3 regions of the Lentibacillus sp. genome follow, and region 1 is predicted to be linked to each of the others. Evidence: riboswitches for the same ligand, from Rfam matches in the RefSeq annotation. Region 1 holds a riboswitch; each other region holds the start of a gene.
What was found. Region 1 has a riboswitch for cobalamin ahead of VK097_RS14075 (ABC transporter substrate-binding protein). Riboswitches for the same ligand answer to the same signal wherever they lie in the genome.
Positions count from the first base shown of each region.

Region 1 (10,545 bases):
CTATTGTGATACTGATTAAATGATAACTGATCATATGCTATCCCGCCTGGTAACGCTCGATAGCTTTTTTGGTTTCCGTATAAACACTTTTTCCAATCAACTGACCAAGCTCTGTTGCTGTCCCTGCATACGATAACGTTTTACCCTGTTGCGTGGCGGCCACCAGAACACTGTCTGTTGAGGTGCCGGTTGCTATTGTATCCGTTCTTTTATCCCGAATATCCAGCTCCCTTAATGCCTGGGTCTTTGCCTCTGTCGCCGTCATGATCGCCTGGATAAACGCCTCTTCTGTTACGTGCCCATTGACAAACAGCCAAATATTGATCGTTCCCTGGGTCATCGGTTGTACCGCTCCGACTGATTGTGTACTATCTGTTGCATTACCGACTCCAGCAGTTACGACAGTAAAAATGGAGAATTGCTCATTTTGCCAAAGGCTGCAGGCAGCATTTTTCGGCTGAACCGCGGTCATCATGCCCACTGTATGCGATGCGTCGAATCCATTCCTTTCAAGATAATCGTGCATCTCACCATTAGGATCAGAACAGTTATAATCATTTAGCACATGACGATTGACAAAAGCGTTGTTCCAGCCGATCCCGGCACCACACATACCTGATGATAATGTTCTTAGTGGAATTGGTGAGGTTAAGGTAATATGCTCCTCGTTAATGTTCAACATCGATGGACCGATTGTGACCACTCCTGCTGACCTTTCAGCCTTATCCGGAAGCAAATGCATTTGCGGCTTGGCGACCGACGGGTGTGGATGTTTGGTCACATTCGTCTTGTATACTTCTTTAATCAAGCCCTCTGTCAGTACGCCATCAGGTGTATGTATCGCTCGCTCCCGGCCCTCGTGCAATAACAGCAGCCGATCACAGTACAGACTTGCAAGGTTCAGATCGTGGAAAATCGAGACGACCGTTAATCCTTCTTGTTCCGCCCCTTTTTTCAACAGATCCAGCAAATCTTTTTGATAGGCTAAATCCAGATGATTCGTCGGCTCGTCAAGCAGCAGTAGATTAGGCTCCTGAGCTAACGCCTGGGCCAGGAATACCCGCTGCTGCTCCCCGCCTGACAATTCCTGAACAGTCTGATGCTGAAATGCCGTAATATTCGTCTGCTCCATGACAGTATGCAGTACATGCTCATCCTTAGGTGTCCAAGTCTGAAAAAAACCCTGGTGATGCGCATACCTCCCAAGCGCAACAGTCTCCCTGACTGTATATGAAAACGCATGTGCCGTGAGCTGAGGCAGAACAGCCATCTTCTTCGCTAATGCTTTCCGTGAAAAATCGACTATATTTCGGTTATTCAGCTGAATAGAACCGGACGTGCAGGGAATTACGCCGCTGATCATTTTCATAAGTGTCGTTTTACCGCTTCCATTGGGCCCTAATATGCCAAAAAATTCACCCTGAGAAACGGAAAAACTGATATTTTGAATAACCGGTTCACCGCCATAGCCTCCTGACACATGCTCAAGGTTCAGCATGACAGTACACCTCCTCTCCATAGTTATGCGCGAGTTTCTGATGATGTCGCACGTGTTTTCGATCGTGTCGCACGTGTTTTGCATCTTCGTGTTACTCGATGCAAAACACGCCAGTTCACTAGCTTTTTCGCTGTTTCATTAGAATTAATGCAAATATCGGAGCCCCGATTAATGCTGTGATGACACCAATCGGGAGAATCCTTGGTGATATAATGGTTCGTGACACAAGATCTGTCAGCATTAAAAATCCGGCTCCGGTTAAAATAGACAGAGGCAGCAGGTGAACATGGTCCGGCCCCCATAAACGTCTCGTCAAATGTGGTATCACCAACCCGACAAACCCGATTGCCCCGGAAACAGCGACTGCCGCTCCAGTCAGAATTGAACCGGCAACAAGGATCACCAATTTCCGCTTTTCGACATCAACACCGAGATGCTGGGCACGTTCCTCCCCGAATGACATCGCATTCAACTCGCTGGTGTTCAGTAAAAGCAGCAACGACCCCAGGATGAAAAACGGGACAATAATCCCTATATGACTCCACCCCCGCATGGATACACTGCCAAGCAGCCAGCCCATAATTTGCTGCAGCTGATCACCCGTTAACGCAATAATCAGCGATATAAACGCCCCCAGAAACGAACTGAAGACAATGCCTGTTAAAATAATCGTCTCTACCCGCATCGTCCGATCCACTCTTCTGGCAAAAAACAGCACAAATAAAATGGTTAATAAAGCGGCTGCTATACTTAAAGCCGGCAGCGTATAAAGCCCCAGAAAAGGAATCGAAATGTTAAAAAACAATGTCACAACTGCCCCGACAGATGCACCGGAAGAGACGCCCAAAATGTACGGATCTGCCAATGGATTTCGCAGCAGACCCTGGAATGCCGCTCCAGCAATGGCAAGAGAGGCGCCGACCAGACCGGCAAGCAGCACTCTGGGCAATCGGATTTGCGAAACAATATTCATATCCATCGAATCAACCTGCTCAGCTATCGATAAGCGAAAAACGTGTGCACCAATAATTTTGACGATATCTGAAACAGGAACTGATACACTGCCAACGGATATGGCCGCAAGCATCGATACAAGCAAGAAGGCAAATGCCAGCACATATGCAAGCAGATGATTATTCGTCAAAAATTTCCGGATAAACAACTTTAGCAATCTCCTTTGCACCTTCCGCTAAACGGGGGCCTGGACGGCTTACAATATCTGACGGCACATCGTAAACCTGCTCTTTCTCAACCGCCGTCATATCTTTCCAACCATCACGCTTGAGGACTTGCGCTGCCGGATCGTCCTCATAATCACCATATGTTGTTATAATGACATCCGGATTGAGTTGCACAATAGCCTCAGGATCCATCTGAACCCATCCGTCCTGCTCTTTTGCTGCATTATCTGCATTGATAACCTGCAGGAGATCATCAAAAAACGTATTTTTTCCCGCCGTAAATAGCTCCGGTGCAGGTGATACTTCAAAAAAGACCGACTTACGTTCATCATCACTGATTGCCTTCGTCTTTTCACGCAAAGCTGCAAATTCTTCTTTCATATTGCTGACGATATCTTCTGCCTTATCCTGTGTACCGGTAACTTGTCCAATCTGTTCAACCGATTCATACGCCTCTGTGATTTGCTGTGCGTCATGAACGACATATACATCGATGCCGGCATCACGGATCTGCTGCAGGGCTTTTTCTGAATTATGTGCACTGGAAGCATGCGCAAGCACAAGATCGGGCTCCAGACTGAGGATCACTTCCACATTCAGCTCCAGACCGCCTACACGCTCTTTTTTCTCTACCGCTTCCGGATAATTGTCATGGTCCGAAACACCGACGATTTCTTCTCCCAATCCGAGTGCAAACGCAATCTCGGTATTACTCGGGATTAAGGAAACGATCCGCTCCGGTTTCTCATCAATCGTCATATCATGATCAAGCGCATCGGTGACCGTTAATGGAAATGCGGATTCTTCTGCCTCTGTTTGCCCAGTGCTCTCATCCGTACTCTCAGGTTCTTTTTCCGATTCAGGACTGTCAGAACCGCAACCGGCCAGAAGACCCAGTGTAAGCATTAATAATAGAAAAAAAGATAAAACCTTTTTCACTTCAATACCCCCTAGTGTATGTTATACAAAATAAAAAAACATCTTCACGAGAAATGAAGATGATTATGTAAAAGAGCAGTAACTAAACCTGTCCCTTTACACCCTCCTATTCCCCGTAGGCATTGGTGCACAATAGGCATCAGGCAGGTCTCCTGGCTCTTGGTCATCACTTGCTGCACCTTCCCTTCCCATACATTCACATGTACAGTGGTTATAACAGCTAGCTCGCAATTTACAGTGGCGGGACCGCGCTGGACTTTCACCAGCTTCCCTTTTAAGATTTCACAAATTGAAATCACCTGTACCCAAAACTATTAAGTTATTCGCTGAATCCAATTATACATAATGTTGCAAAATCTGTCACGTTTCTGCTTGGTTTTAAAAAAGCGGGGAAATTCTTATTCAACAATTTAATCCCGCCCCTTATCGTTGAATAGGTTTTATTTATGTTTGTACAGGGGCATACCAATATATTTTATACATTTGTTCTGATACACCGAAATATAATCTATCTATAATACAGCTGTATATTCCTCTAAATTATCCCTTTGAATGTAAATTATCCGCCGGTAAGAAATCAAAAATTTCACCGGACTCGATTGAATCCGCAAGTTGTTGAAGCCAGTAACAGTATTTCTTGTAATCTTCTAATTGTTCAAGATCTTGCCTGGCTTTTTTGTGTAAACTTTCCTCGGTTTGTTCATCCTCAATGACTTCTTGAAGCTGATCCTCTGCCTGTTTGATGGCGAAAAGGTTTATCTCGGCTTCTCTTTTCCATTTACTTCCGAAAAATCGACCGAAATAATTGAAGAAGTTTTTCTCAGCCACAAAATGATCCTTTCTAGAGCCTTTTCGCCATATTTTCCGGACAATATTAATTTCCTGTAAATTACGGACCGCTGTGCTCATACTAGGTTTCGTCATCCCAAGCTCATCTTTCATTTCATCAAGGGTCATTGGACTCTGCTTAAAATACATTGTGGCATAGAGCCGGCCGATTGACGGAGTTATACCATACAAATCCATCGTTTCGGCAATCGCATTAATGACTTCTTGCTCCGCATAGTTAATTTTTGATTCAGCGGAAAGTACTTCTTTTTCGTCCATGGTCCTCCCATCCTCCGTTTCTCTGTTGTTCAGATTTCTTGTCAATACTGTAGATACTTAAAACCCAGCGTATGTAAGAATTCCCCTTGTACTGTGATTTCAATCACCATGCTTAAAGTATATCATGACACTTTCCATTTTACTTTGATCCGCGGTTTCAGTACATTTCATAACCATTGCGTTAATCTTAACATAAATTATAACTGGTCATTTGAATTGTCTTTCAGCAGCGCATTCTTACTGGAACCACCACTTTCAATTGATTTCTTTTATCTTCCCTTGTAAATTCAAACAACTACACAATTTTCATGATCTATTACCGTATGGGCTTAAAGAAAAAAGGAAGTGGCCAAACCCACTCCCTTTCATGTCTTACTGGCGTTTTTTCGTTTTCTTGTTGTTTGCTTTTTCCGTTTCAGTTAACGGTTCATTGGCAAATTCATGATCATATTTCCTCGTAAGATCCTTCCTTACTGCCTGCTCGTCACTGAAGCCATTCGTTCTTTTTTTGTCATTTGCCATTACAAACACCTCCAGGTCATAGTTTTGCCCAGATGAAGGCTATCCATGTGTTTATTTATGGCATATGGCACATCTAAACTTTTCGGCAGTTTTTTCACTATTTAGATGTTAACCAATTTTTCTTGTACTGTCTGAGGCAACAGCCGAAATAATAAACCTTTATATTTAATATCAGCTGCTCCGGCGAACACAAGAATGATAAATAATAAAATAGCTGTCTTATTATTCCATTCCATAATTTTACCTCCCATATAGAATTGCCCGCCATTTAACACCCTTACCTTAAGCTGCATAACGCATTTTCCAGCACGATTTCCCATCATTAATGGCAATCACTATCTTCCTCCGCCCCCGATTGAATACACTGTTCCCAACCGTAAAAAATCACAAATTAAAGGAGATAGCACGCCGCTATCCCCTTTTAATAATACGCATATTTATGCTTTAAATCCATTATTAACTTCGATAGCGATCATACGGCAGCGGGTTCCATATTCTGTATCCCAGTTCTTCTGATCGAAGTACGGACGGGATGTCGTCGAACATTCGCCGGGCTACTTCCAGCTCGCGTTCTGCTTCTTCCCTGTCCTGATACATAAATTCATCGGAAGCCTTCTCTGCTGCTTTATCCACTTTTTCCTTCAGGGACTCAACGACCATTTCCTGCTGTTTAAAGAGCGATTCACGCGCATCAGCTACCCAACCGGCTTGAGTTGACCTTAATGTGTCCGAAACATGACTGAATTCCTCAAAAATCTCTTTATAAACGCGATCAGCATTGGAGCGTACATCCAGAATCGCTGCTTCCAAATCGTCAAGCGTCAGTTCTTCCACCTCAAGCGCTTTACGTCGCTCTGGCCCACCTAACCTGGATCTGTCTAAATAATATGGAAAGATGCTTTTTATGGTCTTTCCAACTGGTCTGACGGCCTGATTATTTTCATCAACACCTTTAGGCTGGATGCCCTGCATTGCAATCCGGGCTGATTCAGGACGGACAATTTCCTTTGGCGGCAGCACACCATAGCGCAGCAGTTCTCTGATACCCGTCCCCGAAATATTGATGCGATACCGCTCATCATGCGGACACGTCTGGTCTGTTGCTTGATGATCACAACGTGTGCAATAGAACACTTCATGGAACAAGCGTATATCAATGCCCAACTCATCAGATGTAAATTCATCAAAAATGGTATGGGCTTCATATTTACCATAAAAGTCTCCAATACCCGCATGGTCCCGGCCAATAAGCGCATGGGTGCAACCATAGTTTTTCATAATAATCGCATGCAAAACGGCTTCCCGCGGGCCGGCAAAAATGTATGTTACCCGCAACGGTGCAAGCATCGTTCTTTCTTTTGGATAGTAGTTTTCCAATACACTGCGATAAGATAACATCCGGAACTCATGCCTTGTGTATTCACGTTTTGCCATCTCTACCAGCGGCTGGACAAACAAACCATCCATTTCTTCCAGCGCATTTCGATGTATATACTCATGCCCGCGATGCATCGGGTTAGCTCCTGTTATAAATCCGCCGACGGAGTTAAATTTTTTCTCCTCATAAAACAGCTCCCATGTATCTTTCGGTTCCATTCTGATGTTCTCAAACGGACCCCAATGGACACGGCGCAGCAACTGAATCGGACCGCCTAATGCTGTGTCCCCCATCCGCCGGTAAATGGAATCGACGCCGGGATGGCTGCGGTCCTTGGTGCCAAACAGATGTGATGCTCGGAAATCCCGGTCATAGTGAAAGATATCATCTAATTTTAAAATGGCAACCGGTTCTTTTGTATCATCCGCTAGCGCTACTTCATCTCCAACCGATAACGTTTGAATGATTTGCTCGTTCTGATCGCCAATAGGCGCAAAACTCAATGGAACCGGCCAGATAACGCCATTTTTCAAGCGGCCGTCTGTCAGAACGGACTTGTAATCCTCTTCCACCATAAACCCTTCGTTCGGAGACAATACACCAGTGGCAATCATCTCAAGCGTAATGACAGCTTCCAAATCCACCATAATCATTGGCAGCTGCTTCGCTCTCTCCATTGCTTCATCACGCTCTTTTCCCGTAAGAACGCGATTCACTAATTTTTTGCCATGCGGCTGCTGCGGGTAACTGGCTAATTTTTCTTCATCCAACGTCATTTGAAATTGACTCAACAGTTCTCCTCCTCGCTTCCTCTAATAATCTATTGAATGGGTCCCGGGTTACGTTTATCCCGCTTCCCTTGTCCCCCTGTTCATATATATGGAAAGACTGCTATTACTATAACTGTGGAAAAACTGCCCTTTGGAAAGTCATGAAGCATTTCATTTTCCGGTCATTGTTAGTCTTGGATGAGAGTTTCTTTAATTTGGTGAGATAAAATGGCAGGTAACAATGGTGCACTAAAATATGAATCACAAATTAATTTTCTGTAAATTCCGCAACTTCAATGATAGCTGAATTATGCTCTTTTGTAAAGATATTGCAGGAACAGACCAATCTCTGAGCCAAATCAGTTTATAATCCGTATATATTAGGTATTTAGATCTAGTTCTTTTTACCCTTGAGTAAATTTTTGGAATTATCTATCATAAATAGTGTTTGGGCATCGATTTTTAATAGAAAGGGGCGAAAAAGGGAGCATTATCGTGCCAAAACAAAATATATTACATGAGGGGGAAACATATGCTTAAGCGTATTGGAGTATTGCTTGTCATATTTTTAATGGCGTTCAGTCAGATGGCTTTTGCGTCAGGCGAATTGACGTCCAAGCCTGAACTGCAGCGAAAAAACCTGAAAGCTGGCGAACTGGAGCCAACAATCGACCCGGAAGAAGAAGTGCGCGCCATTGTTGAGGTTGAAGGTGGAGCACCAATTGAGAAAGCGACCAAGAAAGGCGTTAAATTCGGCAGCTTGAGTGTTGATGAGAAAAAGCAGTTATTAAACAAAGCAAAGGCCATGAAAAAAGGCGTTAAGAGCGCCATGAAAGGTAAAAACATTAACGCCAAATCACTGCAGGAATTCAACGCGGTCATGAATGGTTTCAGTGTCCAAGTGCCATACAAAGATTTTAAAACCATTGAAGATCTCCCGAACGTCAAAGAAGTGACAATTGCCAATGAATATAAACAGCCGATTGCCGAGCCTGACATGGTTCACAGTAAAGAGCTGGTTGAAGCGCAGCAAGCATGGCGTGACTATGATTTCAAAGGAGAAGGCATGGTTGTCGGTGTAATCGATACAGGGATTGATCACGAACACCAGGACATGGTGCTATCAGACGATACCGATGTGAAATTGACCGAGGATGAGGTCAATGAAACCATCGCAGAAGAAGAACTACCCGGCCGTTATTACACGGAAAAAGTACCATACGGCTATAACTATATGGATGAGAATCATGAGTATACCGATGATTTTCCAGGTGCATCTTCCCACGGAACACACGTGGCAGGATCGGTAGGTGCAAACGGCGATGAGGAAAATAACGGCATTCTGGGTATCGCTCCGGAAGCACAGCTGCTGAACTTAAAAGTTTTCGGCAATGATCCGGAATCCCAAACAACTTACGGAGACGTCTACATAAAAGCGATTGATGATGCAATTAAACTGGATGCGGATGTATTGAATATGAGCCTGGGATCCCCTGCCGGTTTCGTCAACGATGAATCACCGGAGCAGCAGGCTGTCACACGAGCGGTTGACAACGGTGTATTAATGTCCATTTCTGCCGGTAACTCCAACAAGTTCGGGGAAGGGTTCTTTTATCCATACGCCTCCAACCCGGATTATGGTGTAGCCGGATCCCCGGGGGTTGCTGATGACTCCCTGCAAGTGGCATCGTATGAAAACAGCTTTATGAAAATCGATGCGGTTGAATACACTATCGATGGTGAAACCGGATCATTCGGGTTTATGTCAGCCAGCCAGGCAGACCCGCCGGGTGACGGCAGTTCCTTTGAATTAGTAGATGCCGGGCTTGGCTATCCTGAAGACTATGAAGGAAAAGATGTTGAAGGAAAATATGCGTTGGTGCAGCGAGGTGAATTTTCCTTTGTAGACAAAGCACTGAATGCACAAAATGCCGGTGCGGCAGGCGTATTTGTTTACAACAACACAGACGGCATGGCCAATATGGCGTCCGACCCTGCGATTGAAATCCCGCAGCTGTTCTTGTCAAAATCAGACGGTGAGTTGCTCGCCGAAGCGCTTGCTGATGGACAGAATCCAACCGTTTCCTTTCACGGGGATAAAACATCGATTGTAAATCCTGACGCAGGAAAAATGAGTGATTTCACATCGTGGGGGTTAACGCCTAACCTTGATTTTAAACCGGAAATTACAGCACCGGGCGGACAGATCTATTCCACGCTGAATAATGGCGAGTATGGCATTAAAAGCGGTACGTCGATGGCAGCTCCGCATATTTCAGGCGGCGGTGCATTAGTCATGGAACGTGTTGATCAGGAATTTGGCTATGAAGGCGCCGACCGTGTCAACCTGGCCAAGAAACTGATGATGAACACGGCTGAAACAGTCAACTTTGAAGGTGCCCCTGTTTCGCCTCGTCGTCAGGGTTCCGGTATCTTGCAGCTGCATGCCGCATTGTCAACTCCGGTTGTCGTAACCGAATCCGACACAGGTGAAGCAAAAGTTGCCCTGAAAGAGGTAACTGACAATACCGTCAGCTTTGAATTGACAGCGAAAAACTTTACAGACGAAGCTGTGACGTATGACATTGAAGCAAACGCCCAGACGGATACACCGGCTGATGGCGGCGGTGTCCTGGTAACAGCGCCAAACCAATTCCCGGCACAAGAGCTGGAAGGTGCAGCAAACGTTGACAATAACACAATCGAGGTTCCGGCAAATGACAGCGCGTCGTTTGAAGTTACCATTGATGTCAGTGAGATGGATGCAGATTTAACATCCATTTTCACAAACGGCTACTGGCTCGAAGGCTTTGTGACCTTAACCGATCCAACCGATACGAACCCGACGCTGACGGTTCCATACGCTGGTTTCAAAGGCAAATGGGATGAAGCGCCCATCTTTGACTCAGCCGATGAATCATCCTATTATGGCATGACCGGTATCGCGACAGACACTGGTGATGGAAACTATGAAATCTTTGAAGAAGACGCCCTCATCTCGCCGAATGGTGACGGTGAACTGGACAGTGCATTGCTCGTGGTTTCGTTCCTGAGAAACGCCAAAGACGTCAGCTTTAATGTGCTGGATACTGATGGCGAAGTTGTAAAAACGTTAACCGAAGAAGACTACGTACGGAAAAACTATTATGA
Region 1 covers NZ_DATGTT010000097.1:9,046-19,590, reverse strand. The annotation lists gene cbiB (adenosylcobinamide-phosphate synthase CbiB) at 1-34, opposite strand, end outside; gene VK097_RS14085 (adenosylcobinamide amidohydrolase) at 38-1,498, opposite strand; gene VK097_RS14080 (FecCD family ABC transporter permease) at 1,617-2,669, opposite strand; gene VK097_RS14075 (ABC transporter substrate-binding protein) at 2,632-3,618, opposite strand; cobalamin riboswitch at 3,744-3,936, opposite strand; gene cudC (choline uptake/conversion transcriptional regulator CudC) at 4,159-4,725, opposite strand; gene sspO (small acid-soluble spore protein SspO) at 5,098-5,247, opposite strand; gene VK097_RS14060 (hypothetical protein) at 5,349-5,483, opposite strand; gene VK097_RS14055 (sulfate adenylyltransferase) at 5,704-7,416, opposite strand; gene VK097_RS14050 (S8 family serine peptidase) at 7,928-10,545, shown strand, end outside.

Region 2 (10,545 bases), on a different contig from region 1:
AGGATAAGCTTAATGCGTCCCAAAAAGGGGCGTGTTTTTTTTTACATTTATGATTCTCCCTATGAGGTTTTATTCTGTGTAAAATTTATTGTGTAATTTTCTGTAAGTCTTATTTTTGTGTGATGATTTTATAGAATATGATGACTTTTGTACTCCTGAATCACTACTGAAGACAAAAAAGAAAACATGTAAACACTTTGTAAACTTTACGTACACAATAACGTGTTCATGTAAACAAATGCGAACACAAGCTGCTAAATCAACGTGTGCAATAAATGAAAACAAGTGTACAATTAATGATTACATGTAAACGAAAAAGAATACGAAAAAAGTCTGATTGCTTATTTTTATTAAAAAGTTTATTCTATTGGTAAAGATTATTTAATAGATGAGTCTTTGCACTCTCTATTAACAAATCAATTTTCGGGAGGAGAGTCACATATATGAAAAATTCAAGAGTAGCTGCAGTTGATGTGGGCAATGATGCAGTTAAAGCAAATTTCGGTAAGATGGATAACTCTTATTACATACCGAATGTGGTTGCACGCGATATGGAGGACAGACCAGTTATTGGCATAGAGGATTTGGATGAAAAAGATCCGATTGATAACTTGCATATCCGGGTTCACTCCCCTGCTCTGGAGGAAAACAATGCCGTTTATCGTGTCGGAACGCTGGCAACAAAAACGAATAACTCAACCGAACTTGACCAAGGGAGCAGCAAATCGGAAGAAGACCAGACATTGGTGATGCTATTTGCCTCAATCGCCTTGGATGCTGTCAGCACTAATTCCTTTAAGCAAGGCAAAAAAGACGTGATTGATGCAAATTACACATTGGGTACCGGCCTGCCGCTAAGGGAAGTTAAGGAAGGAAAAGATGTCGGCTACCGTTCCCAGCTGCTTGGTTCGGTCCATCAGGTTGAATTTTTGGTGACACCGCAATATCAAGGGAAAAAGATAAACATTAAATTTGATGAAGTAAAAGTATATCCGGAAGGTTTCGCAGCATACGTGAATCTGATCATGGATAATGACTTGAACGTAATTAATCAGGAATTGATTGATAAACAGATTCTGATTCAGGATATCGGCGGGCTTTCAACCGACATTGCTGTTATCCGCAACCGAAACGTTGACGATGACAAAGCACAGGGCTTTCCATTGGGTGTTGCTGAATCGCTCGAGGAAATCCGCGATGAGATTCGGACACGACATGGCGTTGAACTGGACAGTCGCCGCGATGTGGTTGATATCATTACCCGTAAAAACGACCGTCATCATATAATGGTACGGGGCAGCCGGACAAACATCCACGATATCACGGACCGGATTTTGCTGGAGCTGGCCAAGAAGGAATACCGCAACCTGCGCAACGTCTGGCAAAAAAATTCACAATCGGAAATCTGTTACTTTGTCGGCGGCGGATCAGCCGTATTAAAAGATTATATCAAAGCGCTTAATAACAAATTAGACGGCTTTAACATTGATTTCTTTGAGAATGAAAATGAAAGTATCTGGATGATGGCCAATGCCTATTATAAGCTGATCATGGATTATGTGAATAAAAATACGCAGGCAGAAGCAAAGGAAAAAGCCGCAGCAGAGAAAAAGTAGGGTGATACCATGCAAGGGTCAAAAAAGAATATCGAACGCGGCCAGTCGATTACATTCCGCGTTCCTTCCGATACACCTGATTATCTGTTAAAACAGCTGCAAAAACTGAAGGAAACTGAACGCCGCAATTTTTCCAGTCAAATTGCCCAATATGTCCTGAAAGGCGTTAATGAAACATACACACGCGAGCGCGAAACAGTCACGATTCCGCTCCCGCGGCAGCTTACCAAAGAGCAGAAAAGCTGGCTGAAGCACGAGCATTCGGAAGCATTGATTGGCACAATTGTCTATCAGCTGCTGCAGGATCCAATTCGGGCAACATCAATCCTGTCCACACTGAACGGTAATCAGCCGATGGAGCCTGAGCCACCTGTTGAAGAGGAAGCAGAAGAAGCGCCGTCTGTGGAAAAGAAGCCTGATCTGGATGCGGTCGGCCTTAATAATTTGGATGACCTGCATGAAGCAGTTGATGATGAGCCGGAAGAACCAGGAGAAGATCCGCTGGCGGACTTTTTCTCCAAAATGAATAAATGAAGCAAACAGAACCAAACTGTCCTGGGAATTCCCGGGGCAGTTTTTTGATGCTACTTAAAATGTGGCGAATTCAAGGGCGTAAAGATACATGCATAAGATGCCGGATTCCAATCAAACTAACATTAGAAAGGAGTTTGATACAGTGGAATTCGATTGGATTTGGAAATCCATTTTAATCGTGATTGCAGGAACGTTGTTATTACGGCTTGCCGGCCGGAAATCCATCTCTCAGATGACGCTCCCGCAGACGGTGATTATGATTGGGATCGGATCGTTGCTCATTCAGCCTGTTTCCGGCAATAATATCTGGGTGACTATAGCTGTTGGCGGCATTTTGATTATCACGTTATTCATTATGGAATACGCCCAGGTGAAAGGGAATATTTTTGAAAAGCTTATTACCGGCAAATCGAAAGTGATGATTGAAAATGGCACTGTAAATGAACAAAACATGAAGAAAGTACGAATGACAGTTGACCAGTTGGAAATGAACTTGAGGATGAAAAATGTTAAAAATATAGACGATGTCGAATGGGCAACATTGGAGCCAAACGGGCAAGTGGGTTTCAGCCTAAAAAAAGAATCGCAGCCTGTCACGAAAAAGGAATTTAACCAATTATCTTCTGATGTTCAGCAAATATTAAGCCAACTGTCGATTGATTCACACATCAGCCAGCTCAGAACACAATTGAACGACCTCACTAATCAGATTGCCAAGATGAAGAAGCAGCGTGATATGTTCAAGGAACTTGATGAAAATAGCCAGGAAGAAAATTCCTCGCCAAAACACTTGCAGTGATGGCGGGGATATTTTTATATCAGCTTAACAGCTTTTTTAAACGAGAAAGAATCCAGCGGCAAGGTAAATCACCGCGGCTATGCCGGCGCCGACAGCGCAGATTTTCAGTTTGTAGCGGGCGTAATCGACCAGGGGCATTTCAAGGATTGAGGCTGTCGTGATTGTCGTGTCCCCGAGTGGTGAAGTCATGGCACCGAATGACCCGCTGGCAAACACAGCTCCGACTGTCAATGGGATTGATGCCTCGGTTGAGACAGCCAGCGCGATCCCAAGCGGCATAAATATCCCCCATGTTCCCCACGATGATCCGAGGAAATAACTGACCACTGCCCCAAGGATAAATACAATGGCCGGAATCGTGAAGCTCGGCAAAAATGAACCGAGTGTCGCATTAATAAATTTGGAAAAGCCAAGATCTTCGGTAACAAGTGACAGTGCCCACACCAGGATAAGCAGGATAATCGCCTGCATGAGCTGATTGCCGCCGTCGTAAAAATGGTAAATGGTCTCTTCCATGGACTGCCGGCGAATCACATAAAACACAAATGTCAAAATCAGAGTTATGAAAACTGCCAGCAGCATAACGAATGTAGCGTCCGCTTCTGAAAATGCCTGAAAAACGGTGTTCGCACCCTTAGCCATCCCATTTTGCCATAGCAGAAACAGCGATAGCCCTAGGAGCAAAAAGAGCGGAACAATCAGATTCCACGGCTGTGCTTTGACCGTCGAAAGTTCTTTTTCGATGCCTGAACGATGGTAGTCATGCTCATTAACTTGTTTACCGGTCTGTTTATTTGTCCTTTCCTTTTCAGAAGATGACCAAAACGTCCGGATAAGGCCAATTACCAGCATCACAATAGCATAGAAATTAAACAGAATGCTGAGCAGGAAAATCTGGTAGGGATCCATGTCCAGGTTAAACTTTTGCACACCACTCTCCACAAGCGAAATCATGAAACCGACAAATGCTGTTGCAACGGGCAGGAGAACGATAACTGAACTTGTGGAGACATCCATTGTAAACCCGACTTTGCGTTTGGAAATGCTCATATCTTTCATGAGCGATTTCACGACCGGGCCAATCATCATAATTCTGAACATCGGCATCATGAACGTGAACGGCAGTGTCAGCCAGATGAGCCCCAATAAACCGCGCTGTGATTCAATTTTGTCTCCAATCCATTTCGAAAAGCCTTTTATGCCGCCTGAAATATTCATCATCCCAATCAGGCCGCCGAATAAATAAAGAAAAGCGATGATTTTGATATTGTTTTCGTCCGATAGGGTTGTAACAACGTAGCTTACTGATTTCTCAGTGCCGCCAAGCAGACTGAATTCAACGAGTAATCCCCCGACGAGAACACCCAGTACAAGCCCCGGGAGAATTTTCTTTAGCCATATTGATAATCCAATTACAATCACAAACGGAAGTAAGGAAAGCCACTCCATTATTCTGACATCCTTTCGGTTAATAGCAATACCAATTTTTTAAAGCATTCTAGTCATCAAGATTCTTATCCTCTAAAGCTTCCAGAGCGGACCTTCTTTTCCTGCGCTTTTCTTGCTTGTTAATATGAATGGTTGGCGGCTGATAATCCCTGGTAGCTCGGATATCCTCATTGGAAGCCCGCATGAAGGACCATGCCAGGAGTCCCATAATAAACAAAACCGGAAACCCGGCGACTATACTGGCAGTCTGCAATGTCTGTAAGTCACCGATGAACATTAAAACCAAAGGCATCAGGCATAGGGTGAATGCCCAGAAAAGGCGATTCCAGCGCAATGGCTCGGCTTTGACTTCTTTTTGCACCACAGCTGACAGGATATAGGATGATGAATCAAACGTTGTCGCCAGGAAAATGATTGCCAGAATAGTGAAGACGGCCACCATAATCCATGCCATTGGCAGTTGATTCAGAATCGCGATGATGGCAGCAGGCGCACCATTTTCGTTCATGAAGCCAATAACGTTAAAGCGGCCAGACAGCTGCAGATGGAGGCCAAAATTTCCCATGATACCGAAAAAGAGCACACAGCCCAGCGTACCGTAAACCATCGTGCCGAAAATCATTTCCTGGATGGTTCGACCGCGTGAAATGCGTGCAACAAACAGTCCCACAAATGGTGCATAGACAAGCCACCATGCCCAGTAGAACACCGTCCACGCTTCCGGAAATCCTGTTTCGGTAAAACCGCCGACATTAGCAAATGGCTCAAGCCAGGTAGCCATTTTAAAAAAGTTATCGATAATAAGACCAATGCTCGTAAAGGTCGTTTCACTGATAAATAACGACGGTCCGAAAACAAAAATAAAAGCGAGCACAAAAATAGCGAGCCAAAGATTGATGTCACTAAGCACTCTGATGCCGTTCCGCAAACCCGAATAAGCACTGACCGCAAATATCGCAGCACAAATGAGCATAATCACCGTCTTCATTGTAAGGTTTACCGGCAGACCGGTTATGTCATTCACACCTTCTGCGATCATCGGTGTTCCCAATGCCAGCGTCGTTCCGGCACCGCCCATCAGACCAAACATAAACAGAACATCAATGAGGATGCCAAGCGGTGTATCGACCAGCCGTCCGAGGACGGGTCTGACAGCCTCACTTATTTTCAGAACCGGCTTTTTCCGGACATAATAAAAATAAGCTATCGGCAGTGCCGGCAATGTATATATTGCCCAGGCAATAGGTCCCCAATGGAAAATACCGTATGCCGGCGCATAATTAATAGCTTCTTTCGATTCAGGCTCTATGCCGAATGGCGGACCTTGATAATAATAGGCCCACTCGATCATTCCCCAGTACAGGATACTTGACCCGATACCTGCAGCAAACAGCATGGCTGCCCATGATATCGTGCCAAATTCTTTTTCTTCATCTTTATCACCAAGTTTGACATGACCATTTTTGCTGAATGCAACAAAAACCAGAAAGGCAAAAGCAGCCAGTCCGAAAATTAAATATAAGACACCAAAATTGCCAGTCATGAAATCATTTGCCATATTCACAAATTCTTTACCTGCTTCAGGAAAAACCGCCAGAGGGATGGAGACGGCAACCAATAGGAATAAAGCACCAAAAAATGTCGGCCAGTCAATCAAATCTTTGTTCATTATTTTCACCCTTTCTACCGATAGCTTTTCTAGATGATGGCAGGATATTCATTGGCAGTGAAATATTTGAATGGCAGCAGGTAATTAATAAAAGGTACGGCAAAATGGGGGCGTGATAAAGTTTGATAAGCTTATTGCGCTGGACAGTAAAGAGTTATGTGTTGTGGGAGCTGAAGGGGTATTGAGGAGGAAATCCCGAAGATATCATGAATTTTCCCGAAGTTCACCGGGAAAATCCCGAAGTTCACATTGATCTCCCCGAAGTTCACAATAAAAATCCCGAAGTTCACAAAATTCCAGATTTCGGTCGCAGCTAAAAAAACCGCTGTATGAACTCGAAAAACGTTCATACAGCGGGTAGATGGCCTTTAGCCGGCTTCAGTTATTTCATTCGGCGGCAGTATTTGCTTAAGTTGCTGCTTTTCGTCGTTCGACAGCGGCATCATTGGCAGACGAGCGTCTCCAACGTACATACCCATCATATTGAGAGCTGCTTTTACCGGTGATGGGCTTGGTTGTGCGAATAGCGCCTTCATCGTCGGCAGAAGTTCCTGATGGATAAGAGATGCACGTTGCACGTCACCGTTCTGGAAGCTTTGAACCATTTTTTTAATGTCACTTCCGATAATATGCGAGGATACGGATACAATTCCGTTACCGCCAATCGCCAGTACAGGGAGTGTCAGATTGTCGTCACCGCTGTAGAGGGTGAAATCTCCAGACGTTTTACTGATGATGTCAGTCATTGCATCAAGGTCGCCGCTCGCTTCTTTCACCGACACAATGTTACTGATCTCAGACAGCCGGATAATAGTTTCAGGATCAATTGCCACTGCGCTCCGACCTGGAACATTGTAAAGCATTACGGGAAGGGATGTCGCTTGTGCAACTGCTTTATAGTGCTGATACAGTCCTTCCTGGGAAGGTTTGTTATAGTATGGTGTTGTGAGCATGATTGCATCGATACCCGTCGCTTCCGCCTGCTGTGTCAGCTCGATGGAAGTCCGGGTGCTGTTTGATCCTGTACCTGCAATGACGGCTGCTCGTCCATCTGCAACTTGTGAGACAAAGCGGAACAAGTCCAGTTTTTCGTTATCTGTCAGGGTTGGGGATTCACCTGTCGTCCCCGCTACGACTAATCCGTCCGAACCATTTGCGATTAAGTAATTCACCAATGTACGTGTTGCCTGAAAATCGATATCACCATTTTGATTGAATGGGGTTACCATTGCGGTTAAAACTTGGCCGAAATTCATCGTTTTTCACATCCTTTTAAAATTGTTTTTAAAAGGCTATCTCCCATTTTCGCAATAAAAAAACAACAACGAGGGGTCGCTGTTGCAGCAGAAACGTTACTTACGTTTCTTTGCGCAAGATAGCCCTCCATATAGTCTCCTATATGACAGTCCTGTATTTATTCAATAGCAGAACCAACTTCGAGAATATGAGCTTCTCTTAAGTTTCGGCGAATACCCCTTTCCACAATCATCAGCGGATCCCATAGTCCTTCTACTGTGTACTGATGGTCTTCGCACCTCTACCCCACTTCAATGAATTGAAATGGAAAATATATAATTATATTCAATCTACCACAGGGTATCCGGAATTTCAAGGCATACTTCGGGAATTACCACGTCAGGTATCTTTTCTTTTAATCTATTGCATCAGAATGTTTTCTATGATAGTCTATTAAATACAATATATATTAATAAAAGTTATTAAATTCACTATATATAGTGTCCGAGAAATAAGGTGACAACTTCGTCTTAAAAGGGAATCCGGTGAAAATCCGGAACTGTCCCCGCAACTGTAAGTGTGGACGAACAGGCTATCCACTGTATTGCAAGCTTCACGGCAGCTATATGGGAAGGGCCTCAGTAGACAGAAGCATGAGTCAGGAGACCTGCCTTAGTTCGTACGTTTCAATCCTCGGGGCAAGAGATGGTGAAGCGATGGGAACATACTGCATATTTTCTGTCGTTTTATAACCGTTCATCCCCGTGGTGAACGGTTTTTAATATTTTTTTAGGAGGCAGAGCCATGACACTGACAATAACGGAGGATCTTGAGTCATTAATTGAACAGGCAACTGAAGGGCTGGATGTGGATAAGGAAGCTTTTTTGGAAAAAACACGTGAAAAGGGTGGTGCGGTCGATAAGAATTGTTTAATAAGACTGGCACTGGAAAATATCGATGAGGCAAATCCTGACTGGACATTTGTCGGCGAGCGCTTGTATCTGCAGACATTATATGAACAGGCAGCAGTAAATAGGAGGTATGAGGTCAGCCGTCAATACGGAGATTTTCATCAGCTTATTTCACGATTGGCGGATAAGGGCATTTATTCAGATAACCTGCTTAAGTCATACACCAGACAGGAAATTGATTATTTTGGCAGCATTATTGAGCCTGAGCGGGATTTGTTGTTCAACTACCTTGGTCTGTATACGCTGGCAACCCGATATCTTGCAACAGACCACGATAAAAACATATATGAACTGCCACAGGAGCGATGGATGGTCATCGCAATGCACCTGATGCAGGATGAGCATCCCGAGTATCGCAGCCAATACGTTGCTGAAGCCTATTGGGCGCTCAGCAATCTGTACATGACGGTTGCCACACCAACGCTTACCAATGCGGGTAAAACACACGGTCAACTGTCGAGCTGCTTTATCGATACGGTGGACGACAGTCTGCAGTCGATCTATGACAGCAATACCGATATTGCCAAGCTTTCGAAAAATGGCGGCGGGATTGGTGTTTACATGGGGAAAATCCGCAGCCGCGGCAGTGCGATCAAAGGTTTCAAAGGGATGTCAAGCGGTGTTGTGCCGTGGATCAAGCAGCTGAACAACACGGCTGTTAGCGTTGACCAGCTCGGGACGAGAAAAGGCGCGATTGCCATTTACCTGGACATCTGGCATGCCGATATTGAGCCGTTTCTTGATTTGAAGCTGAACAATGGCGATGAGCGTCTCCGCGCACACGATATTTTCACGGGTGTCTGTCTGCCGGATTACTTCATGGAACAAGTGGAAAAGCGTGGTGACTGGTACTTGTTTGACCCGCATGAGGTGCGGCAGGTGATGGGGTATTCACTTGAGGAGTTCTATGATGAAGAGCAGGGGGCAGGTTCGTGGCGCGAGCGCTATTTGGAATGTGTCCGGTCTGATGAGCTCACAAAACGTGTCGTTCCAGCAATCGATATTATGAAACGGATTATGAAATCACAGCTCGAATCCGGTACGCCGTTCATGTTTTACCGGGATGAGGTGAACCGGCAGAACAATAATCCACACGAAGGCATGATTTACTGCTCGAATCTTTGTACGGAAATCACGCAAAATCAGTCACCGACCGAATTTTTGGAAGAGTTGACGGAAGCGGATGGCACCATCGTGAAAAAATATAAACCCGGTGACTATGTTGTCTGCAATTTGAGTTCAATCAATCTCGGGAGGGCTGTTCCGGAGAAGGCTCTGGAACGTCTGATCAGCATTCAGGTCCGCATGCTTGATAATGTGATTGGCATAAATACTTTGCCGCTTAAACAGACACAGTTGACGAATCAGAAATACCGCGCCATCGGACTGGGGACATTCGGCTGGCATCATCTGCTGGCAAAAAAGAATATCGGATGGGAGACAGAAGAGGCGGTTGATTACGCTGACCGGATGTACGAAAAAATCGCATATCTGACGATTAAAGCCAGCATGGAACTAAGCAGGGAAAAGGGCAGCTATCCGGCGTTTGCAGGCAGCAAATGGCAGACGGGCCGGTATTTTACCGACAAAGGCTATACCGGTGAAAAATGGCAGTCACTCAAGCAGGATGTGATGGAACACGGTGTCCGAAACGGCTACTTGATGGCTGTTGCACCTAATTCGTCGACATCAATGATTGCCGGTTCCACTGCGAGTATCGATCCGGTATTCAAGCCGTTTTACTTTGAAGAAAAGAAGGACTTCAAAATTGCTGTGACAGCCCCGGAACTGGATCATAACACTTACGGGATTTACCGCCGTTCAGCGTATATTCTCGATCAGCGCTGGTCGGTCAGGCAGAATGCGGCCCGGCAAAGACACATTGATCAGAGCATTTCGTTTAATATTTATGTACCGAATACGATTAAAGCTTCCGTCCTCCTGGATTTGCATCTGCAGGCGTGGAAAGAAGGTCTTAAAACAACATATTACGTCCGGTCAACGGCCAATGATGTCGAGGAATGTGAGTGGTGTGAAAGTTGAAAGCATTAATCGCTTATTTATCATACAGCGGCAATACGAAGGAAACAGCTGAAATGGTTGCTGATTATCTGTCGGCGGATGGCGCGGTGACTGATATGCACCGGATTGGCATCGATCCGCCGGTGGACGCGTCCGCATACGATTTGATTTTTATTGGCACATTTACGTGGGAGATGGGCGCGACCCCTGATGAGGTAAAAGAATTTGTTCTGGAGGTCGGCTATAAA
Region 2 covers NZ_DATGTT010000068.1:1,139-11,683, forward strand. The annotation lists gene rlmN (dual-specificity RNA methyltransferase RlmN) at 1-7, shown strand, start outside; gene VK097_RS12435 (ParM/StbA family protein) at 444-1,616, shown strand; gene VK097_RS12440 (hypothetical protein) at 1,626-2,150, shown strand; gene VK097_RS12445 (DUF421 domain-containing protein) at 2,293-2,949, shown strand; gene VK097_RS12450 (Na+/H+ antiporter NhaC family protein) at 2,986-4,398, opposite strand; gene VK097_RS12455 (BCCT family transporter) at 4,448-6,067, opposite strand; gene dapA (4-hydroxy-tetrahydrodipicolinate synthase) at 6,436-7,323, opposite strand; lysine riboswitch at 7,436-7,615, opposite strand; cobalamin riboswitch at 7,801-7,992, shown strand; gene VK097_RS12465 (ribonucleoside-diphosphate reductase subunit alpha) at 8,108-10,318, shown strand; gene VK097_RS12470 (flavodoxin) at 10,315-10,545, shown strand, end outside.
Region 2: another riboswitch for cobalamin. It lies ahead of VK097_RS12465 (ribonucleoside-diphosphate reductase subunit alpha); the one in region 1 lies ahead of VK097_RS14075 (ABC transporter substrate-binding protein).

Region 3 (10,545 bases), on a different contig from region 1:
CATGGTAATAAGCAATACGATGCGAAGGAAGTTTTTTGGACAGAACTGCAGCAATTTTCTCAGTTATTCGTTTGCTGGAAAAATAAATCAATGTCGGCACACGATACCGCTTTAGTATGTTAATGATCATTTCTTGTTTTTGTCTGTCATCATTCACTTTTTTTACTGTAAACGTGATATTCTCCCGGTCCATTGGATAAATATGGCGGACAATGCCGGGCCTGTTTAAGGATGAGATGATATCATTCTGAACTTCTTTCGTTGCTGTTGCGCTTAACGCCATGACAGCCGGATTATCCAATTGCTCTATAACATCTCCCAGCCGCAAATAATCGGGTCTGAATTCATGTCCCCACTGTGAGATACAATGCGCTTCATCGATGACAAATAGATTAACCAGCATTTGTTTCAGGCGATGAATAATGTCGTCATGCTGCAAAATCTCCGGAGACAGATAAATAAGCTTATACTGATCCAGCTGCTGTAAAACACGTTTTTTCTCGCGGAGATCCATAAAGCTGTTTAACGCTACAACTGCTTTAAACCCTGTAGCCTTTAACTGTTTAACCTGATCTTCCATTAAAGAGATGAGAGGTGAAACAACAATCGTAGCACCTTTAAACAGACTTGCGGGCAGCTGGTAGCAAAGCGATTTTCCCGAACCGGTCGGCAGAATGGCAAGCACATCACGCCAATCCATTATATCATTTATAATCTCTTCCTGACCCGGTCGGAACGAAGAAATATGAAATTGGTTTTTTAACTGTTCATTCAGTTTTTCTTTTATCAAAGGAATCACCTTGTTATGATATTTTCTCGACAGCCAGTACGAGACGTATCTGAAAATAACTGATGGTTTCGTTTACTTCCTGTTTGATAGCTTTTAATTTGAAAGATGATATATTTTTTACAGCACCCTTGATTTCCGCCTGTTCCCCCGCTGTTACATATGCTTCAATCGGGAAGTTCTCGTCGTACAGTGCTATTTCAACCACATGGTCATAAATTGTATTCAACTTCAATTGACGCATTATAGCTATATCTTCTGCCGAATAATGTCTGTCCAAAAGTTCTTTTGTCTTACCCGCTGAACTGGTAATTCTCATCTCTTGTGGCAGATCTTGCAAAAAACGTGTAAACAGAGGGTATGCAGCTGTATTTCGGCTTATTATCGTCAACATGTGATGAACGATAGCGGTTCTGACTAATGGGACATCAAGCTGTTTCATTTCATAGTGATCAGCAATCTGAAAGCTGCTCATACCATAATGGTTATATCCTGTAAGACTGTCAACAAAAATATTTGCCTCCATCTCTGAAAAACATTTCAGTAATTGATAGAGCTCTTCATAAAGTTGGTTCAGAAAATTTGCCTGGAAGCGATGTGTTTGATAATACTGCCTTTTCACCCAATTCGTTGCGATTCGCTTATCGACTACAGGAATGAAATGAAAATTATTTTTTTTGCTGTTTGTCATTGTCTGAATGAGCAGAAGCAGCCGTTCAAGAAAAATAGATGCTTTCTGATAATACTCCATCCCGTTAAAATAATTTACAGGAACGTGTTTCTTCTGTTCACGTAGCCAATTTTCTCCACGGACGGTCGTCATTGCTGCGTTGGTATTGTTCAGTAACAGCATATCTTCGTCAGCCAGTTGGTGTATGTGCTCTTCAAAATCCCGTTTTTGCAGCGAGGGATATATTCCATAAAAACGATTCAATTGGTAAATATGTGAATCCTGCACCGTCTGGATTGAACGTTTTCCTTTCAATAAATGATAGACTGCAGAAATGCTGCGCCCATCTTTAAATCTGGAGCAGCAAGACATGATGATGTAATCGAACAGCAATAGAGACCCCCCTTTATATGCAGATAGACTTGCATATGTTCATATCAATGATAACACGTTGTGGCGCAGTTGAAATGTATAACTTACTTTTTTACAATAGAATGAGTGATGATAGGTTCTTTTAAGCAGGGAGAGATTAGATGCCAAAATATACGATAGTGGATCAGGAAACATGTATTGCCTGCGGGGCATGCGGTGCCACCGCCCCCAATATATACGATTATAACGATGAGGCGCTGGCTTATGTTGTTCTGGATGAGAATGAAGGAACTGCCGAGGTACCCGGGAATTTGGAAGATGATGTACTGGATGCATATGAAGGGTGCCCGACAGACTCCATTAAGGTTGCCGAAAATCCTTTCCACGGGGATCCATTAAAATATGAGGGCAGTTAGGAAAAACATACATTTCCTTTATTATAATGGTTATGGTGAGAAAAACCAACACAAAATACCAGCCTGATTCAGCTGGTATTTTGCAAATAAAACCGATTATTGGCATATTTTTCAAAGAAATGGCTGATAATCGGATATAGTAAAATAATGAACACAGCATTGCCAACAGCGTGATACATATCGAACGGCAAACCTGCCAGATAATAAGGCCAAAATTTCCCGGCGATTGAATACGTAGTCAACGATATGATAAACCCGTATAAAAATCCGCTCAAGACTGCAAACGCAACAATGATATATACCGGAATTCTCCGCGGATATTTCCCCATAAAGCCACTGATAAAGCCTATCAGAGCCCAGGAAACAACCTGCCATACAGTCCAGATTCCCATCCCCAGCAGCATATTTGATAAAAACGTTGTTAACAATGCGAGTATGATGGCTGCCGCCGGGCCTAGCAGAAGCCCGCAAATGATAATCAGTGATGTGACCGGCTGTATGTTGGGAAGAAATGCAAACACACTTCTGCCAACTACCGCAAGTGAAGCGAGCAAAGCTAGTAAAGTCAGCTTGTAAGTATTCATAAAATTATTCCCATGCCTGTAAATCGAATGTTACTTCATCACCTGGGGATAATTCATATTCGGCGGCACCGACATTTGCCATTTCGCCATTCACCTTAAATATCCACGCTTTTTGTTCGTCCTCCTCGGCGGAAACTCGTTCGATGGAAGTGATAAATTGTCCATTTTCTTCAGTTTTAACATAAAAATTCTTTTGCAGAACATCCATTAAAATAGTGCCTTCTTCAATCTCAATTTCTTTTTCTGCAATGTATTCGGAACCTTCATCTTTACTTATCGTAATCCGGATTTCATCTTCGCTGAGTTCGCCATCTGCGTTTTCATTTGTTGAAGTCCGTGTATTATTGTTGTTTGATTCGGATTGATCTTCTCCCCCGGCGCCGCAGCCGGCTATCAGTCCAATAACCACTAATATCGATGCAATCCGTAAAATCAACTTGTTCATTTACGATTCCTCCTTGTTATGTTTTAATTTGTGCTCAAAAAGGATAAAAAAAGACTTATAAGTTTTAGGCGACGCAGTTTCAAGCAGCGGAAAACAACTTAACGAAAATCAGCGATGGAAACCAAAAGCAATACTGGACTGACAACAGCAGAACAATAAAAAAGCTAACCTCCTTCATAGGTTAGCTTAAAAGACAATCGAAAATATGCTGAGTTTATATCACGTTTTCGGTTGTCCCAATCGCTCATATCCCCGAAGCATTGAAACACTAGATATTGGCAGGTCTACTGACTTGTGATTCAAGCCTAATCTAAGGCCTTCCCGTACGGAATTCCATACAGTGGTTCACCCTTATTTCGTCAATCACTTACAGTTGCGAGGACAGTTCCAGCTTTTCACTGGATTCCCTATTAAGTTCGTGTTCAAAAGGATAACAAGGACCAAGAAGTCCGAGGCGGCGTCGCTTCGAGCATCGCATGAGAAGCGGAGAAAAAGAATTTCGATGTGACCTTGTTACCGGACTTTTTGAACAACTTCTTTAAGTATTTACACCAATATCTATTTTTCTTATTAAGATTTCAGCATTATAGTATCATAAACATCTCTGTTTTTCCAGCACAACGCTAAAGTGACAGGCACTACAGCGGAACCCTAATTTCAAACGTTGTACCTTCATCCGCCATGCTTTTCACGTTGATCGTTCCCCCATGTGTTTCAACGATATTTTTTGCAATCGCAAGTCCCAGTCCGGTTCCTTTCTTCTTGCCGTTTCTCGTCCTCGATTTGTCAGCTTTATAAAAGCGTTCAAACACAAAAGGTATATCTTCTTCCGGGATGCCGCTTCCATTATCCTCTATCGACACTAGAAGCTCAGTATTTGTATTTTCAACCATCACTTTTACAAAGCCATTTTCTTCAGTATGCCTGATTGCATTATCAATAAGATTAGTGAATACTTGTTCCATCCGATCGGCGTCCACTGAAATATTGGATATGCTCAGATGGTTTTTTGAAATGAGCTGAACATTATTTTCTTCTGCCAGTCCCTTGAATTTCTTCAGGATACGCTCCAGAAATTTGCCGGCATTAACTTTTTCCTTGTTTAACATGGTCTGACCTGCTTCCATTCGGGCAAGGTCCAAGAGTTCATTAACAAGCCTTCCCATGCGAAGTGACTCTTCATGAATAATCTGCGCCAGTTCATTTTTCTCCTCTTTGGACTCAGCAACGTCATCAACGATTGCCTCACTGTAACCCTGCAGCATTGATATAGGTGTGCGCAATTCGTGAGAAACGTTGGCAATAAAGTCCTGCCGCATTTTATCCAGACGTCTCTCCTCTGTCATATCGCGAATGACGGCTACAGCGCCTCGCACATAAGATTGGTCATACAATGGTGTCATGATCATGACCCATGTTCGTCCCTGTGCATTAATTTCCCGGATCACTTCTTTTTCGTCCTGAATAACACTTTGTAAAATCCCGCTCAGTGGCTCAGGGGATTTCGGGTTATCCTCGGTTGGCTCAATACCATTTTCGTAATGGAGCTTTTCAATGAAATGTTCTGCAGGCGGGTTGGTTACCAGCATATCACCGTTTCGGTTTAAGGTTATGACCCCGTCAGCCATTGAACTGACGATACTTGAAAATTGTTCCTTTTCCTGTCTTAATGCATTGATATGAAATTTCAGCTGTCTTCCCATTCGATTAAAAGCCATTGCCAGCTCACCAATCTCATCGTGGGTTAATATCGGTACTTTTGTGTTAAACTCCCCTCGTGTCAAATCGAGTGCTGCTTCCCGCATTTTTATCAGGGGCGAAGTGATTCGCGTTGACAGGAAGAAGGCAAAAATCGTTGTTAAAATAATGGCAATCCCTGCAGCAAGAAAGATAATTTTAGTCGTTTCAGCTTTGGTTTGGTTGACAATTTCCAGCGACTGATAAATAAAAACAGCTCCATTCGGATTAATCGGTGTTCCGACAATCATTGCTTCAACATTGCTGTTGGACAGTGTTATCTCTTTTTGGACATCCTGACCATTCTTGAAGACAGACATTAAATCTTCGTCATTCCGCAGCCATTGGGGATCAAGTTTATTTAAATCATTATCAGTACTGTCAGATGTCCGGAATGTTCCATCACCATAAATGAAGATAATCCGGCTCATCGGGTCTTTTAACAGTTCCGCATTTTCCAGGGGCAGTTTTCGATCATCATATTGCTCAACCATCCGGGAGACTTTTGTTGCTGTCTGCATCATTTCTTTTTCGGCTTCATTAACATGAAAGTTTTCAAAGAATCCCAATAATAGAATTGTTAAAATAAATAATACAAAAGAAACTAGCAATAATATCGTTATTGCTAGCTTCCCGACAACACTACGCCAAAACATTATGCATCATCTGCCTCAAATTTATATCCGACACCCCAGACGGTCACAATCATATCCGCAGCCTGTTTGGAAACATAATTTAATTTTTCCCGCAACCGTTTCACGTGTGTGTCAACTGTACGCAAGTCCCCGAAGAATTCATATTCCCATACTTCCTTCAGCAGCACTTCCCGGCTGAAAACTTTATCCGGTGCTTCAGCCAGAAAGCATAATAATTCATATTCTTTCGGTGTCAGGCTAACTTCGATGCCGCCAGTTGTTACTCGATGGGCATCATAATCGATTGTCAAATGAGGGAAAACGAGCAAGTTTTTGGTTGGCTTTTCCGTTTCATTATAATGGCCGGAAGCAACGCGTCTTAAAACAGCTTTTACACGGAGAACAACTTCTCTTGGGCTGAAAGGTTTGACGATATAGTCATCACTTCCAATTTCAAATCCCTGAACACGATTGGACTCTTCACCCTTTGCCGTAAGCATGATAATCGGCGTGTCTTTTTCCTTGCGCAATTCTTTGGTCATTTCAATACCATCCATCTCCGGCATCATAATATCCAACAGTATAACTTCATAGTCAGTGTTTAGAGCCATTTCCAGTGCTTTTTTGCCGTTTTCCGCTTCTTCTACTATAAAGTCTTCTTTCTCAAGATACATTCTTACCAGCCGGCGAATTCGATCCTCGTCATCTACTACCAAAATTTTTGGCTCTGCACTCATTGATACTCCCCCTTATCCAGGTTTTGTACGGTGTTACATGAAATGATTAATGGTTAAGCATAGGAGTGTAACCCTGCCAGGATCAGGTTGACAGCGATCAGGTTAAACATAATGATCGCAAATCCTCCTACGGCAAGCCAGGCTGATCGTTCGCCATGCCAGCCTCTTGAAAGCCGCAAGTGCAAAAATGCTGCATAGAAAAACCAGGTCACCAGTGCCCATACTTCTTTCGGATCCCATCCCCAGAAGCGGTCCCAGGCAACTTGTGCCCATATGGATGCAAATATTAAACCGCCAAGTGTGAATACTGGAAAACCGATGGCAACTGAACGGGATGATATTTCATCAAGCATGTCCGGCTTAGCTTTTTTCAGGAACGGCTGAATAGCTGCTCCCACCCGTTTGCGAAGAATTAACCGGGTCAAACCATATAATACAATGCCAGTCAGTACTGACCAGATAAGCGTATTGAATTTCCTTGCTGCATCAACACCCCGCATCCAGCCCGGCGCATCAAACAATGGTTCCATCCGATCACCCGTCAGCAGCTCACCTTCATTTGGACCGGCAATCGGCGGCAAGTGATAGTCTGTTGTGGTTGTTTGACCATTGAATGAATACTCAAATTCAGCGCTGTAACCTGATAGGTTGAACGCGGTTGAAATAACACTGAAACCGATAAAAATGAACAGTGAAAGCAGGACAATTTCGAGCCATGTTGTCCGTTTGCTGCGGACGGTCTGATCAATTTGTCTTATTAAATAAATAAGACCTGCTACGAAACTGATTGATAAGATTGCCTCACCCAGTGATACGGTCGTTACATGAATATACAGCCAGTGACTTTGCAATGACGGCACTAGCGGTGCAATTTCAGTCGGGAACATACTGGCATAAGCGATTACTATTATTGCAATTGGAAGGGCAAATAACCCTAATATGTTCAACTTGTAGATAAAATAAATAATAATAAACGCAAACACAAGTCCCATTCCGAAAAATGTCATGAATTCGAAAAGGTTACTGACCGGTGCGTGTCCACTCGCAATCCACCTTGTTATAAAATAGACGATTTGTGCCAGAAAGCCGATGATAGTTATTGTGATGCCTATCTTTCCACTGACATTTTTATTATCTTGTTTCTTACTTTCTTTGATTGTCGCACCAAAGAAGAATGTCGCAATCAAATAAAGGATAAATGCTGAATACAGCATTGTACTACTTATACCAAGCAATGAATCCATTTTATATCCTCCTCCAGCTATGGGGGTTCAGTTACTCGATTTCCTGCTGGTCTTTAACCATCTTAACATTGGTATCTTCAATGATATGTTCAATATCTTTCGTTAATCCAAACCAGTTTTTATTTGTATGCCCTGCTACCATCATACCTTCATTTTCCGGATGCAGCCAAATGCGGCGGTGCTGCCAATACATGCCCTGAATGACACCTATCATGAAAATTGCTGCGCCGATGATAAATAATGGGATCGTATAGTCACGTTTGACCGATAAACCGCTGGCGTACCGCATCTCAAAGTTTTCGATCCCCAACTTATAATCATTTTCACCGGTGGCATCAACGTTTTTTCCAATGCCGACAAAACTCATTTCCGATTCTTCATTACCTGGCGGATTTACGCTGAAAACGAAAGCCGGATTTCTGGGGTAATTTGTTTTGGATCTTGGTTCGCCCTCCTCCATTTCATAATCCGGGTAATATTGACTGACGGTAACACTAAAACCATTATTCAGTTTATACGTATCTTTCGGGTTACTCAGGTTGATCTTGAACGACCCTAGTGATGCCTCATCTGGATCATTTTTTTTATGAATTTTAAATGTCATACTGTTAAATTCATTTTGCTGGTAACCGGATTGATAAATGGTATAGCCATCAAATTTAAGTGGATGATTCATCTTAATCTTTTCTTCTTTCACTTTCTTGAGTTCGGGCTCAGCACCAGCGATTTTTTCCCCGGTTTCTTTATAAATGACAGCGTTTGTCTGAAAGTTTTTTTCAACCATTCCTTCCTGCGCAATCGCCTCTTCAAACCGTTTATCATCTTCGTCATAAGTTTCCAGGATAAATTTCTCATTCTTGATGTGATATTCACCGTCTGTACCGGGAATAACCGTTTGTTCACCTTCCCGGACCCAAACATATTCATCCATATACATAAACGGCGTCATTCGCAATAATGCAGCAATCAGGACAAGAATCAGACCAATATGATTTACATACGGTCCCCAGCGCGAGAATCGGCCCTTCTCTGCCAATATATGACCATTTTCCTCATATACCTTATACCGCTTTCTCTTTAATGCGGATATCAGTTTTGCCTTTTCGTCATCCGTTACGTGATCTGTTTCACTGAACAAACGCTGACGTTTCAAAAATTGTGTATGGCGCCTGGGCCGTTGTCTTTTCAATGCTTTGTACAACGGCACGAACCGGTCAATACTGCATATTACAAGTGAAATCCCAATTAATGCAATCAGCAGCAAATACCACCATGAGCTGTATAAATTATGAAACCCGAGCTGATAATAGATTTGCCCCAAAATTCCATACTGTGCTTCATAATATATAGACGGATCGCGTGACGCGGCTTCTGCAGGTATGTATTGTTCCTGGGGAAAAATCGTTCCAAGACCCGAAGCAATTAAAGCCAGAACGATGAGCCAAACCCCGACTTTTACCGAGGAAAAGAAATTCCATGTTTTATCTATAATCGATTTATTGTAGGTCTGTGATCGGCGGGCACTTCCGTCATACCGCATATTGAGCAATTTGCGTTTATCATTGCCATCGATATGCTGGTTCTTTTCAACCGGTTTACCGCATGCCTCACAAAGTACTGTTCCCTCCGGATTAACGTGTCCGCACTCACATTTAATTTTATCCATTCGTATCCCTCACAATTAACACATTCCTTTAATGTTCCGGTTGTATTTGCTGCAAGTAGCCCTCAATCTTGTCCAGCGTCAGGCCGCCTTCAACAACTTCTTCAATTTCCCCGTCAGGATTAATGAAAAACGTGCTTGGAAGCGGCCCGACATTATAGGCGTTCATCACTTCTTTATTGGAATCATATGGTACAGGGAATGTCAAATCGTATTTATTTATAAATTTATCGACAACAAATTTAGTCGTATCAAGATTAACAGCAACGATTTCAATACCTTTTTCTTTATACTCTGGATAAAGGGATTGCATATAAGGCATCTCGTCTTCACAAGGCTCACACCAAGTGCCCCAAAAATTCAGCATAACACCCTTGTTTTCCAATTCGCTCAATTGAACAGTCTCACGTTCGTTATTTTCGTTTATCTGTTCAAGTTTGAAATCGGGTGCTTGGGTTCCGGCGCTAACAGTTGTTTCATCCTTGGTTAAATTGGTCACTAAAGCATATACGACAGCGATGAGCAATACTGCCAATACAATGGTTCTGAAAATAAGCCGATTTCTTTTTTTCTGTTTTTTATTTGATTTTAACTGGTTTTTATTCATGATTGCTCACTCCCTACGCCATTATACCACGTAAACAGTATGATAAATTTGTCTATTAATCAACAATTTGATTACTCGCGGAAAGCCGTATCCTTTTAACTTCATGGGGAGTAAGCCGGCGGCAATCACCCGGTTGCATCCCCTTAAGTGTTAACAGACCATATCTTTCCCGTTTCAATTTGGAGACGGGATAGCCAAGTGCATCCATCATCCGTCTTATATGCCGGTTTTTTCCTTCACGAAGGGTCATTTCGATAATCATATTATTTTTTCGCGTGTCCGTTTCAAGGATTTTATATCTGACGATTTTTAATAGTTCATTGTCTGAACGGATGCCTTTGCGCAATTTATTAAGCTCATGCTTATCCGGGATTCCGTTTATTTTTGCAACGTAGACTTTATCAATGCCATATTTGGGGTGCATCAGGAGATTGGCAAAATCACCATCGTTTGTTAATAACAAAATACCGGACGTATCGTAGTCCAGCCTGCCTATGGGATAAATACGCTCCGGGACTTCTCCAAGGTAATCTGTAACAACCTTTCTCCCTTTATCGTCTTTAATGCTGGAAATGACACCCCTTGGTTTATACAGCAAGTAATACACGGGTTCTTCCTTTTCCAGCTGTACTCCCTCCACTTCAATCT
Region 3 covers NZ_DATGTT010000065.1:141,625-152,169, forward strand. The annotation lists gene VK097_RS12190 (RecQ family ATP-dependent DNA helicase) at 1-799, opposite strand, end outside; gene VK097_RS12195 (YpbB family protein) at 804-1,850, opposite strand; gene VK097_RS12200 (ferredoxin) at 1,991-2,245, shown strand; gene VK097_RS12205 (ECF transporter S component) at 2,314-2,829, opposite strand; gene VK097_RS12210 (DUF4430 domain-containing protein) at 2,834-3,274, opposite strand; cobalamin riboswitch at 3,535-3,731, opposite strand; gene VK097_RS12215 (ATP-binding protein) at 3,913-5,667, opposite strand; gene VK097_RS12220 (response regulator transcription factor) at 5,667-6,383, opposite strand; gene ccsB (c-type cytochrome biogenesis protein CcsB) at 6,437-7,627, opposite strand; gene resB (cytochrome c biogenesis protein ResB) at 7,659-9,293, opposite strand; gene resA (thiol-disulfide oxidoreductase ResA) at 9,322-9,897, opposite strand; gene VK097_RS12240 (pseudouridine synthase) at 9,953-10,545, opposite strand, start outside.
Region 3: another riboswitch for cobalamin. It lies ahead of VK097_RS12210 (DUF4430 domain-containing protein); the one in region 1 lies ahead of VK097_RS14075 (ABC transporter substrate-binding protein).